DNA from 3 places in the Kitasatospora sp. NBC_00070 genome. Region 2 is predicted to be linked to each of the others. Evidence: riboswitches for the same ligand, from Rfam matches in the RefSeq annotation. Region 2 holds a riboswitch; each other region holds the start of a gene.
The links. A riboswitch is a leader RNA that binds a small molecule or an ion and turns the genes downstream of it on or off. The one in region 2 is predicted to bind cobalamin.

Region 1 (5,172 bases), 6.1 Mb from region 2:
CCTGGCCACCACGCTCTCCCACCCGACCGTGGTCCAGGAGTCGCCCAGGTCACCCATCACGTTCCGCCCGCCGGCCTTGCCGATGATCTGCTCGGGCGCCGCGAACCGGCCGGCGGTGAACGGCTTGTCCTGGCCGCTGTCGTACAGGAAGACACTCGGCCGCCGGGCGGGCGCCCCGGCCTCGACCCCGGCCACCTCCGCCTGGAACTCCGCGGTCAGCTGCCGGGCCTTCGGCTCGACGTCGAAGATCTTCCCGAGGTTGGCCAGGTCCGCGTAGAGCGCGTCCAGCGGCGGCATCACCCCGCGCGCCTTCTCCTTGCCGTTCCGGCAGGACTCGGTGAGGGTGTAGGCGCCGACCCCGAGCTTGCCCAGGCCCTCGGGGGTGAGCCCGGTGGTGTCGTTCCAGCCGTAGTTCCAGCCCGCGAAGACCAGGTCGGCCTTGGCGTCCAGCACCAGTTCCTTGGTGATCTCCTTCTTGGACAGCCACTTGGTGCGGTCGTACTCCGCCGCCCAGGGCACCTTCGCCAGGTCGCCCTTCTCGTCCGGCATCACGTAGCCCGCCATCCGGTCGGCCAGTCCGAGCGACAGCATCAGCTCGGTGATACCGATGTCGTTCGTCACCACCCGGGCCGGCTTGTGGTGGTACGTCAGCGGGGTGCCGCAGTTGTCGACGGTGACGGGGTAGTGCGGCGAACCCGCGCTCTCCGCCGAAGGGGTGACCTCGGCGCCGCAGGCGGTCAGGCCCAGGGCGAGCACGGCGGTGGCGGCCAGGGCGCGGCGGGGATGGGTGAGCAAGGTGTCCGTCCTCATCAGGGTGCGGTCGATCAGGGGTGCGGTGGATCAGGGGCGCAGTCGGTCGAAGAGCAGTTGGACGGCGCCGGTCACCGGGTGCCGCACCGGGTGGGCCCGGACCCCGAACACCTCGGCGAGCAGGTCGGGCGAGAGCACCTCCCCGGGCGGTCCCGAGGCGACGATCCGGCCGGCCGCGATCACGTACAGCAGGTCGCAGTGCGCCGCCGCGAGGTTGAGGTCGTGCAGCGCCGTCAGCACGGTCAGGCCGCTGGAGCGGACCAGCGAGAGCACCTCCAACTGGTGCGCGATGTCCAGGTGGTTGGTGGGTTCGTCCAGCACCAGCACCGCCGGCTGCTGGACCAGCGCCCGGGCGATCAGCACCCGCTGCTTCTCCCCGCCCGAGAGGCTCAGGAAGCCCCGCCCGGCCAGGTGCTCCGCCCCGACCTCGGCCAACGCCCGCGCGCAGCCCGCCGCCTCGTCCGGGCCGGGTGCGCCGAAGCCGCGCCGGTGCGGCAGCCGTCCCATCCCGACCACCTCGGCGACCGTGAAGTCGAACTCGGCCACCGTCTCCTGCGGCAGCGCGCCGACCCGGAGCGCGCCCTCCCGGGGCGTCAGGCCGTGCAGGTCGTCGCCGTCCAGCCGGACGGTGCCGGCCGCCGGGCGCAGCGCCCGGTAGACGCAGCGCAGCAGGGTGGACTTCCCGCTGCCGTTCGGCCCGACCAGGCCGAGCACCTGCCCGCTGGCGGCCCGTACGGTGACCTCGTGCACCAGCCTGGTCCCGGCCAGCTCGACCGAGACCTCCTCGATGTCGACGCGCATCAGCGTCCCCTCCCCCGGGCGGCCATCAGCGGCCGCCGAAGCTGTAGCCGCGCCGCCGCATCAGCAGCAGGAAGCACGGCACCCCGAGCACGGCGGTGACCACCCCGACCGGCAGTTCGGCGGGCGCCAGCAGCAGCCGGGAGACGATGTCCACCCAGACCAGCAGCACCGCGCCGAGCAGCGGAGCCACCGTCAGCACCCGCCGGTGGTCGGCCCCGACCAGCATCCGGGCCAGGTGCGGGACCATCAGCCCGACGAAGCCGATCGCCCCGCTGACCGCGACCACCGTGCCGGTGACGGCGGCGGTGACCACGAACAGCGCCCGGCGCAGCCGGGCGGCGTCCACGCCGAGCGCGGCGGCGGTCTCGTCGCCCATCGCCAGCGCGTCCAACTGCCCGGCGGAGTACCGCAGGTAGCCGAACCCGGCCAGCACGGTGCCGGCGGCGATCGGGACGGCGGCCCAGGTGGCGCCGCCCAGGCTGCCGAGCAACCACATCATCGCCGTCCGGGCCGCCTCGCCGCGTTCGGCGGAGAACACCATCAGCGAGGTGACGGCGGAGAACCCGTACGCGAGCGCGGTGCCGGTGAGCACCAGGCGCAGCGGGGTGAGGCCCTCGGCGGTCCTGGCCACCGCGTAGACCAGCACCATGGCGGCCAGCGCGGAGGCGAACGCGGAGGCGGAGAGCGCCCAGACGCCGAGCGAGGCGAACGCGCCGAGCAGCAGGACGGCGTTGGCGCCGACGGCCGCACCGGAGGAGATCCCGAGCACGAACGGGTCGGCGAGCGCGTTGCGCACCATGGCCTGGACGGCGACGCCGGTCACCGACAGCCCGGCCCCGACCACGGCGGCCAGCACCGTCCTGGGCAGCCGGATCTCCCACACGATGGTGTAGCCGGCCAGCTGGTCGGCGCTGATCCGACCACCCGTCAGACCGGCCCGCAGGTACTCCACCACCGCTCCCCAGCTGATCCCGGACGAGCCCAGCGCGACGCCGCAGACCAGCGAGACCAGCAGGGCGACGGTCAGCCCGGCGGCCAGCACCGGGGTCCGGGCGGGCGGGTGGGCGGCGGCCTTCGGCGTCGGTGCGGCTACGGCGGTGCTCACGGCTGCCTTCGGTCGGGCCGCGGGCGTACGGGACGACGCGCCGGGGCCGCCCGGTCGGCGCGGACCTGAAGGTCCGCGCGGGCGTGCCGTGCCGCATCCCCTCGCAGTCCGCGGCGAGTTGTCGGGAGGTCAGCGCCGCCGAGGGCGATCGGGCTCACGGACCCTCAGGGGCCCGTCCACCGTTGCGGGTCAGCGCCGGACTTCCACCGGACTTTCCCCTCGGGACGCTCTCGCAGCATAACAACACCGTCCGTCCCGGTAAGGGGTCAACGGCTGTGGTGCCCGGCACACCCGCGCGCTTCCGCCGACCCGGTCGGGCGGGCGCGTAGCGTGGCACCACCTGGAGCGAAAGGGCGTCGGCACCGTGACGACAGCACTCGACGGCAAGGTCGCGCTGGTCGCGGGGGCGACCCGGGGCGCGGGCCGGGGCATCGCCGTCGAGCTCGGCGCCGCCGGAGCCACCGTCTACGTGACCGGGCGCAGCACCCGGGGGCGGCGCTCCGAGTACGACCGCCCCGAGACGATCGAGGAGACCGCCGAACTGGTCACGGCGGCCGGCGGCCGGGGCATCGCGGTGGTGACGGACCATCTGGTCCCCGCGCAGGTCGCGGCCCTGGTGCAGCGGATCGACGGCGAACAGGGCCGGCTCGACCTACTGGTGAACGACATCTGGGGCGGCGAACGGCTCTTCGAGTGGAACAGCCCGGTCTGGGAGCACGACCTCGACAACGGCCTGCGCCTGCTCCGGCTCGCGGTGGAGACCCACGCGATCACCAGCCACCACGCGCTGCCGCTGCTGCTGCGCACGCCGGGCGGTCTGGTGGTGGAGATGACCGACGGCACGGAGGAGTACAACCGCACCCGCTACCGGGTCTCCTTCTTCTACGACCTGGCCAAGTCCGCCGTCCTGCGGATGGCCTTCTCACTCGGCCACGAGCTGGGCCCGCGCGGCGCCACCGCCGTCGCGCTCACCCCCGGCTGGCTCCGCTCGGAGCTGATGCTCGACACCTTCGGGGTCACCGAGCAGAACTGGCGGGACGCGATCGCCCGGGTCCCGCACTTCGGCATCTCCGAGACCCCTTCGTACGTCGGCCGCGCCGTGGTGGCCCTGGCCGCCGACCCCGACGTGGCGCGCTGGAACGGGCAGTCCCTGTCCAGCGGCGCACTCGCCCGGGTCTACGGCTTCACCGACCTGGACGGCAGCCGGCCCGACGCCTGGCGCTACCTGGTCGAGGTCCAGGACCCGGACCTGCCCGCCGACCCCACCGGCTACCGCTGACGGTCCGTCACCGGCACACCGTCCGGGGGCGACTTCCTCCTCGGTACCCCTTCCGGCAGCGCGCACGGATCGCCATGCTGGGCACCATGAGCGAACCCGAGGACGGCGGCGTCTTCCGCTGGGAGACCTACCGGAGCAAGTACGAGGGGTCGTCCGACTGGGGCGACTACGTGGTCGTCACCGTGGGACACGTGCTGACCGTCGGGGCGGTGGCGGTCGCCGCGCCCTGGGCGGCCCTGGTGCTGGGCGGGATCCTCGTGACGTTCTGGGGCGTGCTGCTGGTGCCGCCCTGGCTGGGCGAGCGGAGGGCCGTCGAGCGGGCCGAGATCCGGCCGGGGCCCCCGCCGGTGCTCGTGCTGGTGCGGGTCGACGGCCGGGAGAGCAGCCACCCGCTCGACTCGGTCGGCCGGCTGCAGCTGATCCGTACCGGGCACCGGTCCATGGACAATCCCGACGGCGGCCAACGGGTGCTCGAACTGCACGTGGGCGGCAAGGTCCACCGCACCCGGGCCGCGTTCGACCATCCGGAGCACGACCCGGGCCTGCTGGCGGCGGCACTGCGCCGGGCCTGCCCCGGTGCGGTCGTGGCGGAGTACGCGGACCGGAGGACGTGGGTGTCGGACAGCGAGTGACCGCCCCCACCGCGCTCAGGTCAGTACGGTGCTGCGCAGCAGGTGACCGCGCAGCGCATCCTGGTCGATCTCGACGCCGAGGCCGGGGCCGGTCGGCACGGCCACCGTTCCGTCGTGGGCGCGGATCGGCGGCTGCACCACGTCCGTGCGGAAGTACCGGTCGGAGCCGGAGAGGTCACCGGGGAGGGTGAAGCCGGGCAGTGCGGCCAGGGCCAGGTTCGCCGCCCGGCCGATGCCGAACTCGTGCATCCCGCCGCACCAGACCGGCACGCCCGCCTGCTCGCACAGGTCGTGGACGGCGCGGGCCTCGGTCAGGCCGCCGAGGCGGGAGACCTTGATGTTGACGATCCGTCCGGCCCCCAGGGCGAGCGCGGTCCGGGCGGTGTGCACGGTGGTGACGGACTCGTCCAGGCAGACCGGGGTGGCCAGTTCGCGCTGCAGGCGGGCGTGCGCCAGCAGGTCGTCGGCGGGGTAGGGCTGCTCGATCATCGCCAGGCCCAGGCCGTCCAGCTCCCGCAGCACCGCGTGGTGCGAGGGGTGGTCCC
Region 2 (5,172 bases):
CCTGCCTGGCTGGCAGGGCGAACCGACTGCAAGGCCCAGCCTAGGCCCACCGGAGCGGTTCCGGACGCCGTTGTCCGAATGGCGGATGGAGGTCCGGTCCGGGCCCGCCGGCGCCCCGGCCGCCGCCACGGAGGGCCGGGGCGCTGGCGTCGGACGGGGCGTCAGGGCGCGGTGATGCCCGGCTGGGTGCCGGCGCCGAAGGCCCAGCCCTCGACGTCGCCGGGGGCCGGGTTGTAGGAGGCGCCGCCGAGGCTGCTGTAGACCCACGGGGTGCCGTGCTGGGCGTGCCAGTACGACCAGTAGGCGGAGCCGGTGGGGTTGGTGCAGACCGTGGGCAGGGTGTTGATCTTGCAGACGAAGCCGGGGAAGCGCGGGTGGAACGCGTAGCTGAAGCCCGCTCCGGTCAGCGCGGCCAGGCCGGTGGCCGGGTCGCCCGGCGCGCAGCCGGTCTGGATACCGCCGCCGACGGCGGTGAAGTCGACCACTACGGTGACACCGGAGGTCCCGGTGCAGGCGGCCGCCTGGGCGGGGACGGCGGTGACCACGGAGGCGGCCAGCAGGCCGGCGGCCAGTGCGGTGGTGCCGAACGTTCTTCTGGTGAGCATCGGTTGTACTCCTTCGGATCAGCGGCAGGCGAGCGTGGGCGCGTCCGGGCGGGCGCCGTGGGCGGAGAGGGTGGTCAGCGGGGTGCCGGCCAGGCCGAGGACGGCCTGCGCGGTGGCCCGGGTGGCGGTGGCGGGGGTGAAGCCGGTGGTGTCGTACGCCACCGCGCCCCGGTTGGCCGGGGTGGTGGAGCAGCCCTGCTGGAGCTTGACCAGGCTGCTCCAGCCCTTCAGGCCGGCGACCAGGCGGCCGTTCGAGAGCAGGGCCTGGGTGGCCAGGCCGGTGCTGTTGGCGTTGGAGACGGTCGCTCCGGCGGCCGCGAAGCCACCGTCGGTGTTCTGATGGGCGGTCAGCCAGCCCAGCCCGGCGTCGGCCTTGGCGGTGCGACCGGTGGCGGCCAGGGCCTGGACGGCGAGGGCGGTGGAGTCCGGGTCGCCGGTGCAGGTGGGCCGGTCGAAGAAGACCGGGAAGCCGCCGTCGGCGCACTGGGTGCCGGCCAGGAAGTCGACCGCCGCGGCCGGGGCGCCGCCCGGGGTGCGCTTGAGCGCGATCACGGCGAGGGACTGGCCGAAGTTGTTGCTGTAGTCGCCCCACTGGGAGCGGTCCGAGAACCGGCCGGACGGTGCCTGGAGGCCCCGGAGCCGGGCCGGGAGGTCGACGCCGCCGAAGCTGCCCGGGTCCTCGCCGCGCACCTCGGCCGCCAGCAGCAGCTTGGCGGTGGCACCGGCGTACGCCTCGGTGGTGCCGTCGCCGAGGTAGCCGGCGACGTTCGCGGGCCGGGCCAGCCAGGCGGTGGCGCGGGCGGCTGCCCGGTCGGAGCTGCGGGAGGCGGCGAAGGCCAGCACGGCGTCGACGGTCAGGCCCTGGTCGGGGTAGGCGGTGCCGTCGAAGACCGACTCGAAGTGGTCGCCGTTCACCAACTGGCGGGCGAGCCAGCCGGCCCCGGCGGCGTCGGGGCGGACGGTGGTGGCGGACGCCGGGGTGGCCTGGGCGGCGGCGGCCGTCGGCAGGACGGCGGCGAGGGCCAGCGCGGATATCGCGAGCAGACCCAGCGGGCGGCGGAGGGTGGGCATGGACGGCCTTTCCGGGCCTGGACGCAGGGGCCCGGAAGGCACCCGGATCGAGACCCCGGACAGCCCACGAGGCTCCGGCCCGCAGACCACGACGGGAGGAGGGAACACACCTCCGCAGCCGGGTAACCGGGCTCGCCGCCGACCCGGGGGTCGACGGCCTACCGTTGCGGGTCAGCGCCGGATTCGAACCGGACTTCCCCCAGCGGCGGAGTCACAAGATGACGGCCCATCATGGCGACGGGCAAAAGCCGGGGTCAAGGCCGCGTGCGTCACACTCCGGCCCGGGACCGGGGCCGGCCGGTCCGGATCTCCACCGGGTGCCCGGCTGACGGGTGGTCAGTCAGGTTGGGGTCTACAGTGATGTAGACGGATGCGGAGCCGTCCCCGACGAGAGGCACCGACCCATGCCCGGACCAGGCGGACCGTCGCCCGTGTGTGCCGGATGACGCGGCGAGGCGTGCTGATCGGGGTCCCGCTGCTGCTGTTCACCCTGCTCAGTACTGTGCTGGTGCTGCACGGCCGGGGCCCCTACCCGGTGGAATCCGAGCTGCACTCCTGGCTGCTGACGCACCGTCCGGCCTGGGCGGTGCGGACGGTCGGCATCGTGACGGACCTGGGGACCGGGGCCCCGCCCTACCTGGCGGCCGTCGCGGCGGGTCTCCGCTGGGCCCACTGCGCAGGGCGCGGCGTCGTACGGGTCTGCGCGCCGGTGGTGGTGCTGGCCGCCGGGCAGGTGGTCCGCACCGGGCTGATGCTGGTGTTCGGGCGGAGCCGGCCGCCGGTGGCGGACTGGGCCACCTCGGCGAGCGGGTACTCCTACCCCTCCGGACACACCTTCACCTCCGCCGTCGCCGCCGGGCTGCTCGCCTGGGCCCTGCTGCGCGGGCCCAGGCGGCCGTGGGTCGCACCCGCCGTGGTCGCGCTGGGCGCGGCGGCGGTGGCGGTCGGCCCGAGCCGGGTCTACCTCGGTGTGCACTGGGCCTTCGACGTGCTCGGCGGCTGGCTGCTCGCGGCGCTCTGGCTGGCGCTCACGCTGCCCCTGCTCGCCCGGCTCGACCGGGCGGCGGGACCGCCGGGGGTGACCGAACTACAATCCCGGAGCAGTGGTCTACGGTGATGTAGACGAACCGGGTGGAAGGCGAGGTCCCGTGGCAGAGGCGATACGCCGCCAGGCCGGCGAACTGGAGGACGCGGTGCTCGGCGCACTGTGGGCCGCCGGTCGCCCGCTCACCGAGCCCGAGGTCCGCGGCGCCCTGCCGGGTGACCCGGCCCGCACCACCGTCGCCACCATCCTGGCCCGGCTGCACGACAAGGGCACGGTCCGGCGGACCCGCCAGGGGCGTGCCTTCGCCTACCGTCCGGCGGTGGAGGACCGCGCCGCGCTGTCCGCGCGGCGGATGCACAGCGAGCTGGACCGGGGTGACGACCGCTCAGGCACGCTCGCCCGGTTCGTCTCCCGGCTCAGCCCCGACGACGAGCGACTGGTGCGCGCACTGCTGGAGTCGTCCCGGGAGGAGCGGGACCGGTCCTGACCCAGGCGGTCACCGGGCGGCCGGCCGGGCCCGGCCGCGCGCCGCGGCGCCGGCGCAGACCCGCCGCAGCAGGTAGTTGAGCTCGGTGCGCTCCCCACGGGTCAGCGGTGCCAGCAGGTCGTCCTGGGCCGCCGTGGCGTCTCCCCGCAGGGTGGTCAGCATCGTCTGCCCGGCCGGGGCCAGGGACACCAGCTGCCGCCGGCCGCCGGCGTGCACCACCATCGAGTCCAGCAGGCCCGCCGCCAGGAGTTCGTCGATGATCCGGGAGGCGTCCGCCTCCGACGCCTCGACCTGCACGGCGAGGTCGAACCGGGCGTGCGGTCCGTGCTCCGCCAGGGTGGACAGGACCAGCTGGTGGACGGGGCCGAGCCCGCGCCGACCGAGCCGCTCCGCCAGCATCGCGTCCGCCGCCCGGCCCGCCTCGGACAGCAGGTGCACGGTCTGCTCCGAGGACTTCGACGAGCTCTGTCTCCGGTCGTACACGCCGCGTCCAATCACTGGGGGAGGGCCGTCCCACCTCCGGCCGAGGGCCCGCGACCGCCGACATCCACGGCACACCGCTGCCGTGCGCCGGGTACGGGACGTCTGGGCCCCGTACGCACGTGGCGCTCCGCGCCGGCAGATACGCGAAGTAAATCGAGGTCACCTTAACCGGTGCCCGGCTGATCGGTCTACATCGATGTCGTCACCAGGGCTGGTCAGCGGCCCGCGCGGGGCCCGGGGCCGTCCGGCTGATCCACCGTCACTCGTTCGGCAGCACGGGCGGGCCCCGGGCACCGGAGTGGGTTCTGATGCAGTAGACGATCATCAGTGCCCGGCGTACGGAGGTCCATGGAATGAGTCTGCTGCGCGAGAACGCGGTGCTGGCCCTGTTCGCCTGTCTGGCACTCGGCTACCTGGTGGGAAAGCTCAAGGTCGGCCCGATCCAACTCGGTGGCATCTGCGGGACGCTGATCGTCTCGATGCTGATCGGGGCGCAGCACGTCGGGGTGAACGCGGACGTCAAGAACGTGGCGTTCGCGCTGTTCATCTTCTCGCTCGGCTACCTGGCGGGGCCGCAGTTCTTCGCGAACCTGAACGCCAAGGGCCTGCGCTTCGGCGTGCTCTCGGTGATGGAGGCCGTGATCGTCATCGCGATGGCGTACGGCATCGCCAAGGCGGGCGGGCTCGACGTCGGTACGGCGGCCGGCATCCTGGCCGGCTCGGCCACCGAGTCGGCGGTGGTCGGCACCGCGCAGGAGGCGATCACCAAGCTGCCGGGGATCACCGCGGACCAGTCCAGCGAGCTGCAGGCGCACGTGGCCACCGCGTACTCGGTCTGCTACCTGTTCGGTCTGATCAGCATCGTCCTGCTGACCAGTCAGTTCTTCCCGATGCTGATGCGGATCAACCTGGCCGACGCCTCCCGCGAGCTGTGGGACAAGATGCGCGGCAGCGGCGGTGGGCTGGAGGCCGGCGAGACCGCCTCGCTGCCCGGCCTGGTGGGCCGGACCTACCTGGTGTCGCAGGGCGAGGGGTCCAGCCTGCAGCAGCTGGAGGACGCGGTCCGGCAGGACGCCTCGATCGAGGGCGTCAAGCGGGGGAACGAGGTGCTCAAGGTCGCGCCGGGGCTGAAGCTCCAGCGCGGTGACCGGGTGCTGGTGGTCGGCATGCGGGACGCGGTCCGGGAGACCGGGCACGAGCTCGGCCCGGAGACCTCCGGGGTGCCCGGGCTGGACAGCCCGCTGACGGTGCGCCAGGTGGTGATCACCGACAAGCGGGTGGCCGGACAGACCGTCACCCAGCTGCGCCAGCGCGAGGCCGCCGCCACCGAGGGCATCTACCTGACCGGTGTCCAGCGGGTCGACCAGGACATCCCGGCGGTCGGCGAGACCGAGCTGCACCAGGGCGACACGCTGACCGTGGTCGGCACCGGGTCCAAGGTCGAGCGGTTCACCAAGGCGGTCGGCGCCAAGGTGCGCACC
Region 3 (5,172 bases), 3.4 Mb from region 2:
CCGGGACCGAGGTCGGCCTCGACGAATCCCGGCAGCTTGCCGGTGATGTCGATCGCCTTCTTGTAGTAGTACCCGGCGGTCTTGGTCCCCGCGTAGTCACCGTACGAGGGGTTGTAGAGCTCGTTCTGCACCTCGACGTGCTGGCCGACGACGGTGCCGCGCGGCTTCCCCGCACGGGCGTCCCGCTCGAGGTCCGCAAGCATCTGGTAGACCGAGCGGGCGTTGGGCGAAGCCTTCGGGTCCCGCTCCAGCAGGACCTTTCCGAGCTCGGCCGTCGGCACCCGGGGTGCTCGGGAGGATGGCGGTCCGGACAGGGTCGGCAAGGGCGCCAGCCCAACCGGTCCCGGCAGCGGATCGTCCGAGCTGACCGCGATCACCGCCGTGCACAGAGCGGCGACGGCCAGCCCCGCCGCGGTCACCTTGACGGCCTTGCTCCGCAGCACCCCCGCCGGTATCACACCCATCCCCCTGACGCTTGATCATCCCGACAGGGAGACAGTACCGGGGCGAGGCGAGGCGACCGACCCCGCGTCTCCCGTTGTCAGCTGTGGGGCTGTGACAGCGCGCGCTGGGTCAACAGCTCACGCAGGTGGTCGGCGAACGCCGGGCCACTGTCGGTCGCGGTCTGGTCAGCCGTGGTCCCCCCGGCCTTGGCCGAGCCGGCCGAAGTGAAGTAGGCGAACCGGCCGAGCGAGCCGTGGGTACTGGCGCAGCCGACCGTCTGGCAGAACTCCTTGACGTCGTCGGCCGGGAGTCCCTTGATGTGCCCCTTGTACTTGGTCATCGCGGTCTCCGCCTGGAGCTTCTTGTCGAACACCGCAACGCCGACCACGATCGCGCTGTCGCCGGACGCGTAGGTCGCCCGGAACACCTGCTGGCAGGCCTGACCCGCGATCACGTCGCCGAGGCCGCCGATGGTGGCGTTCCAGCACGGTGTCGTGGTGGCGACCGCGCGGCGGACCCAGGTGTGACCGTTGATGGTGAGCGAGTCCTCCGGGAAGAACGCGGTCGAGGTGACCGGAGCCTTGTCGGTGGTGACGTCCCAGATCGCCTTCGTGCTCTCGTCCTCGCCGGCCGAGGCCGAGGGCTTCGCCGGTCCGGACGCCTTGGGCGAGGCGCTCTGGCTGGGGAGGGCGATCGGGTCGTCCTTGCCGGAGCGCGACACGGTCACCGCGACCGCCGTCAGCGCGCCGACCACCAGCAGCGCACCGACACCCAACAGGATCCGGTTGCGGGTCTTCCGACGCTGCTCGCCCGCGGCTTGCTCCGCGAGCTGCTCCCAGTTCGGTTCGGTCGGCGGCGGCCCGTACCCGGGATACTGCGGGTACGACGACTGCCCCTGCCCCGGCGGCGGACCGTATCCACCGTTGTTCATTCCCGCCCCATCACTCATGAGCGCAGATCCTAGGCCATCGCCCAATCCGCTGGACAGAGGTGTCCCACGGTCCGGCACGGCACGCCGCCGGTCACTGCAGGCTACTCATGCGCTACACGACACGACACAAGATGTGGGGTTACACGAGCCAGGCACCACTACATGTATGCTCGCTTTCGCTGTCGACGCAGGGGAACCCGGTGTGATTCCGGGACTGCCCCGCAGCGGTGAGCGGGCTCCTCCAGCAGGTTCCCGCAAGTCCGATGACCTGCCGACCGTGTGCCACAGGGCTTCCCCGCAGTCGCCATGCAGCACAGCAGTATCGTCCGGGCCTCGCGGGTGGGCCGGGGGGTGGTTCGCGCGCGCCGTGAGGTGTTCCGCGCTGCCTTCCCCTGCGCCCTGACGGGTCCGGTGCCCCTCGCCGACCGCCGCCGCCAGGAGAGAAGCGCCTTGACCATCGCTGCCTCAGTTGCCCTGCCCTCCCAGGGTTCTGCCGACTCCGCCCAGACCGATCCAGGTGCTGCGCTGCTTCGGCTGCTCACCGACCGCAGCATCGACCTGCCCCAGGTGGACCCCGGCCACGTCGCGGCCGCTGCGCTGCGCGGCCGGAACGCCAACTCGGACTTCGCCGAGCTGCGCGGACTGGCCGTGGAGGCTGCCGCCTCGATGATCGCCGAGGACCCGCAGTACTCGAAGCTCGCCGCCCGCCTGCTCGCGCTGGAGATCCAGGACGAGGCGATCGGCCAGGGCGCGCTCTCCTTCTCCGCCTCGATCGTGGTCGGCCACACCGAGGGCCTGATCGGCGACGTCACGGCCGCCCTGGTGGCCAAGCACGCCGACGCCTTCGACGCGCTGATCGACCAGCGCGGTGACGACCGCTTCGAGTACTTCGGCCTGCGCACCGTGCAGTCCCGGTACCTGCTGCGCCACCCGATCACCCGCAAGGTGATCGAGACCCCGCAGCACTTCCTGCTCCGGGTCGCCGCCGGTCTCGCGGTCGGCGACACCGAGCAGTCGGTGGCCGAGGTGGCCGAGCTCTACACCCTGATGAGCCGGCTGGAGTACCTGACCTCCTCGCCGACCCTCTTCAACTCCGGCACCAAGCACCCGCAGATGTCCTCCTGCTACCTGCTGGACTCGCCGCTGGACAACCTGGACTCGATCTACAGCCGCTACGCGCAGATCGCCCGGCTCTCCAAGCACGCCGGCGGCATCGGCCTCTCCTACAGCCGGATCCGTTCGCGCGGCAGCCTGATCCGCGGCACCAACGGCCAGTCCAACGGCATCGTCCCGTTCCTGCGCACCCTGGACTCCTCGGTCGCCGCGGTGAACCAGGGCGGCCGCCGCAAGGGTGCCGCCTGCGTGTACCTGGAGACCTGGCACGCCGACATCGAGGAGTTCCTGGAGCTCCGCGACAACACCGGCGAGGAGGCCCGCCGGACCCACAACCTGAACCTGGCGCACTGGATCCCGGACGAGTTCATGCGCCGGGTGAACGCCAACGCCGACTGGTCGCTGTTCTCCCCGGTCGACGTGCCCGAGCTGGTCGACCTCTGGGGCGCCGACTTCGACGCCGCGTACCTGAAGGCCGAGGCCGAGGGCAAGGCCGTCCGCACCATCCCGGCGCAGACCCTGTACGCCCGGATGATGCGCACCCTGGCCACCACCGGCAACGGCTGGATGACCTTCAAGGACGCCTCCAACCGCGCCGCCAACCAGACCGCCGTGCCCGGCCGCACCGTGCACTCCTCGAACCTCTGCACCGAGATCATCGAGGTCACCGACGACTCCGAGACCGCGGTCTGCAACCTCGGCTCGGTCAACCTCGGTGCCCACGTGGCGATCGGCGCCTCCGCGGCCGACCTGCTGAACGCGATGGACTGGGACCGGCTGGACGCCACCGTGCGCACCGCCGTGACCTTCCTGGACCGGGTCATCGACATCAACTTCTACCCGACCACCGAGGCGGGCACCTCCAACTCCCGCTGGCGCCCGGTCGGCCTGGGCGTGATGGGCCTGCAGGACGTCTTCTTCCAGCTCCGGCTGGACTTCGACTCGGCCGAGGCCAAGCAGCTCTCCACCCTGATCGCCGAGCGGATCATGCTGGTCGCCTACGAGCGCTCCAGCGAGCTGGCCGTGCAGCTCGGCCGGCACGAGGCGTACGCGGAGACCCGCGCCGCCCGTGGCCAGCTGCACGTCGACCACTTCGAGACCGCCCCGCAGTGGACCGAGCGCTGGGAGGCGCTGCGCGCCACCATCGCCGAGACCGGCCTGCGCAACTCGCTGCTGCTGGCGATCGCGCCGACCGCGACCATCGCCTCGATCGCCGGTGTCTACGAGTGCATCGAGCCGCAGGTGTCCAACCTGTTCAAGCGCGAGACCCTCTCCGGCGAGTTCCTCCAGGTCAACCCGTACCTGGTCCGCGAGCTCAAGGAGCTGGGCGTCTGGGACGCGCAGACCCGGGACGCGCTGCGCGAGTCGAACGGTTCGGTGCAGGACCTCAACTGGCTGCCCACCGAGGTCCGTTCGCTCTACCGCACGGCGTGGGAGCTGCCGCAGCGGGCGCTGATCGACCTGGCCGCCGCCCGGCAGCCGTACATCGACCAGAGCCAGTCGCTGAACCTCTTCATGGCCGCGCCGACCATCGGCAAGCTGAGCTCGATGTACGCGTACGCCTGGAAGGTCGGTCTGAAGACCACCTACTACCTGCGCTCGCGCCCGGCCACCCGGATCGCCCAGGCCGCCTCCTCCTCCGGGGCGAAGGCCGTCGTCCCGGCGCCGTCCGCGCCGGTCGTCGTGGCGACCCCGACCACCCTCACTCCGGAGGAGGAGGCGGCGCTCGCCTGCTCCCTGGAGAACCCCGAGTCCTGCGAGGCCTGCCAGTGAGCACCACCGACCGCGAGAAGATGCTGCTCGACCCGGGCTTCGAGCTGACGCTCCGTCCGATGCGGTACCCGTCGTTCTACGACAAGTACCGCGACGCGATCAAGAACACCTGGACCGTCGAGGAGGTGGACCTGCACTCCGACGTCGCCGACCTCGCCAAGCTCAGCGAGGGCGAGCGGCACATGATCGGCCGCCTGGTCGCCTTCTTCGCCACCGGTGACTCGATCGTCTCGAACAACGTGGTGCTGAGCCTCTACAAGCACATCAACTCGCCCGAGGCCCGGCTCTACCTGTCCCGGCAGCTGTTCGAGGAGGCCGTGCACGTCCAGTTCTACCTGACGCTGCTCGACACCTACCTGCCCGATCCCGAGGACCGGGCGGCGGCCTTCGACGCGGTGGAGAACATCCCCTCCATCCACCAGAAGGCGCAGTTCTGCTTCAAGTACATGAACGCGGTCGACCACCTCGACTCGCTGCAGAGCAAGGACGACCGACGGGCCTTCCTGCTCAACCTGATCTGCTTCGCGGCCTGCGTCGAGGGCCTGTTCTTCTACGGCGCCTTCGCGTACGTGTACTGGTTCCGGTCCCGGGGCCTGCTGCACGGTCTGGCCACCGGCACCAACTGGGTGTTCCGGGACGAGTCCATGCACATGGACTTCGCCTTCTCGGTGGTGGACACCGTCCGCCAGGAGGAGCCCGACCTCTTCGACGACCAGATGGCCAAGCAGGTCACCGAGATGCTGGAGGAAGCCGTCGAGGCCGAGCTCCAGTTCGCCGAGGACCTCTGCGGCGAGGGCCTGCCGGGGATGAACACCGCCTCGATGCGGGAGTACCTGCAGGCGGTCGCCGACCAGCGGCTGGCCCGTCTCGGCATGCCGATCCGGTACGGCTCCAGCAACCCGTTCGGCTTC

Region 1: it holds a riboswitch for cobalamin, as region 2 does, so the genes downstream of both, OHV05_RS33360 (FecCD family ABC transporter permease) here and OHV05_RS06095 (peptidase) in region 2, are expected to answer to the same signal.
Region 3: it holds a riboswitch for cobalamin, as region 2 does, so the genes downstream of both, OHV05_RS21765 (ribonucleoside-diphosphate reductase subunit alpha) here and OHV05_RS06095 (peptidase) in region 2, are expected to answer to the same signal.

What each region holds. Positions count from the first base shown of each region.
Region 1 covers NZ_CP108247.1:7,363,797-7,368,968, reverse strand. Annotated here, with positions in the region: gene OHV05_RS33370 (ABC transporter substrate-binding protein) at 1-810, opposite strand, end outside; gene OHV05_RS33365 (ABC transporter ATP-binding protein) at 841-1,611, opposite strand; gene OHV05_RS33360 (FecCD family ABC transporter permease) at 1,637-2,716, opposite strand; cobalamin riboswitch at 2,842-2,963, opposite strand; gene OHV05_RS33355 (SDR family oxidoreductase) at 3,081-3,995, shown strand; gene OHV05_RS33350 (hypothetical protein) at 4,082-4,627, shown strand; gene menC (o-succinylbenzoate synthase) at 4,643-5,172, opposite strand, start outside.
Region 2 covers NZ_CP108247.1:1,283,391-1,288,562, reverse strand. Annotated here, with positions in the region: gene OHV05_RS06100 (flagellar hook-length control protein FliK) at 162-605, opposite strand; gene OHV05_RS06095 (peptidase) at 624-1,676, opposite strand; cobalamin riboswitch at 1,776-1,898, opposite strand; gene OHV05_RS06090 (phosphatase PAP2 family protein) at 2,119-2,793, shown strand; gene OHV05_RS06085 (BlaI/MecI/CopY family transcriptional regulator) at 2,825-3,208, shown strand; gene OHV05_RS06080 (MarR family winged helix-turn-helix transcriptional regulator) at 3,218-3,691, opposite strand; gene aspT (aspartate-alanine antiporter) at 4,045-5,172, shown strand, end outside.
Region 3 covers NZ_CP108247.1:4,712,175-4,717,346, reverse strand. Annotated here, with positions in the region: gene OHV05_RS21775 (glycoside hydrolase family 26 protein) at 1-464, opposite strand, end outside; gene OHV05_RS21770 (hypothetical protein) at 542-1,393, opposite strand; cobalamin riboswitch at 1,525-1,666, shown strand; gene OHV05_RS21765 (ribonucleoside-diphosphate reductase subunit alpha) at 1,826-4,261, shown strand; gene OHV05_RS21760 (ribonucleotide-diphosphate reductase subunit beta) at 4,282-5,172, shown strand, end outside.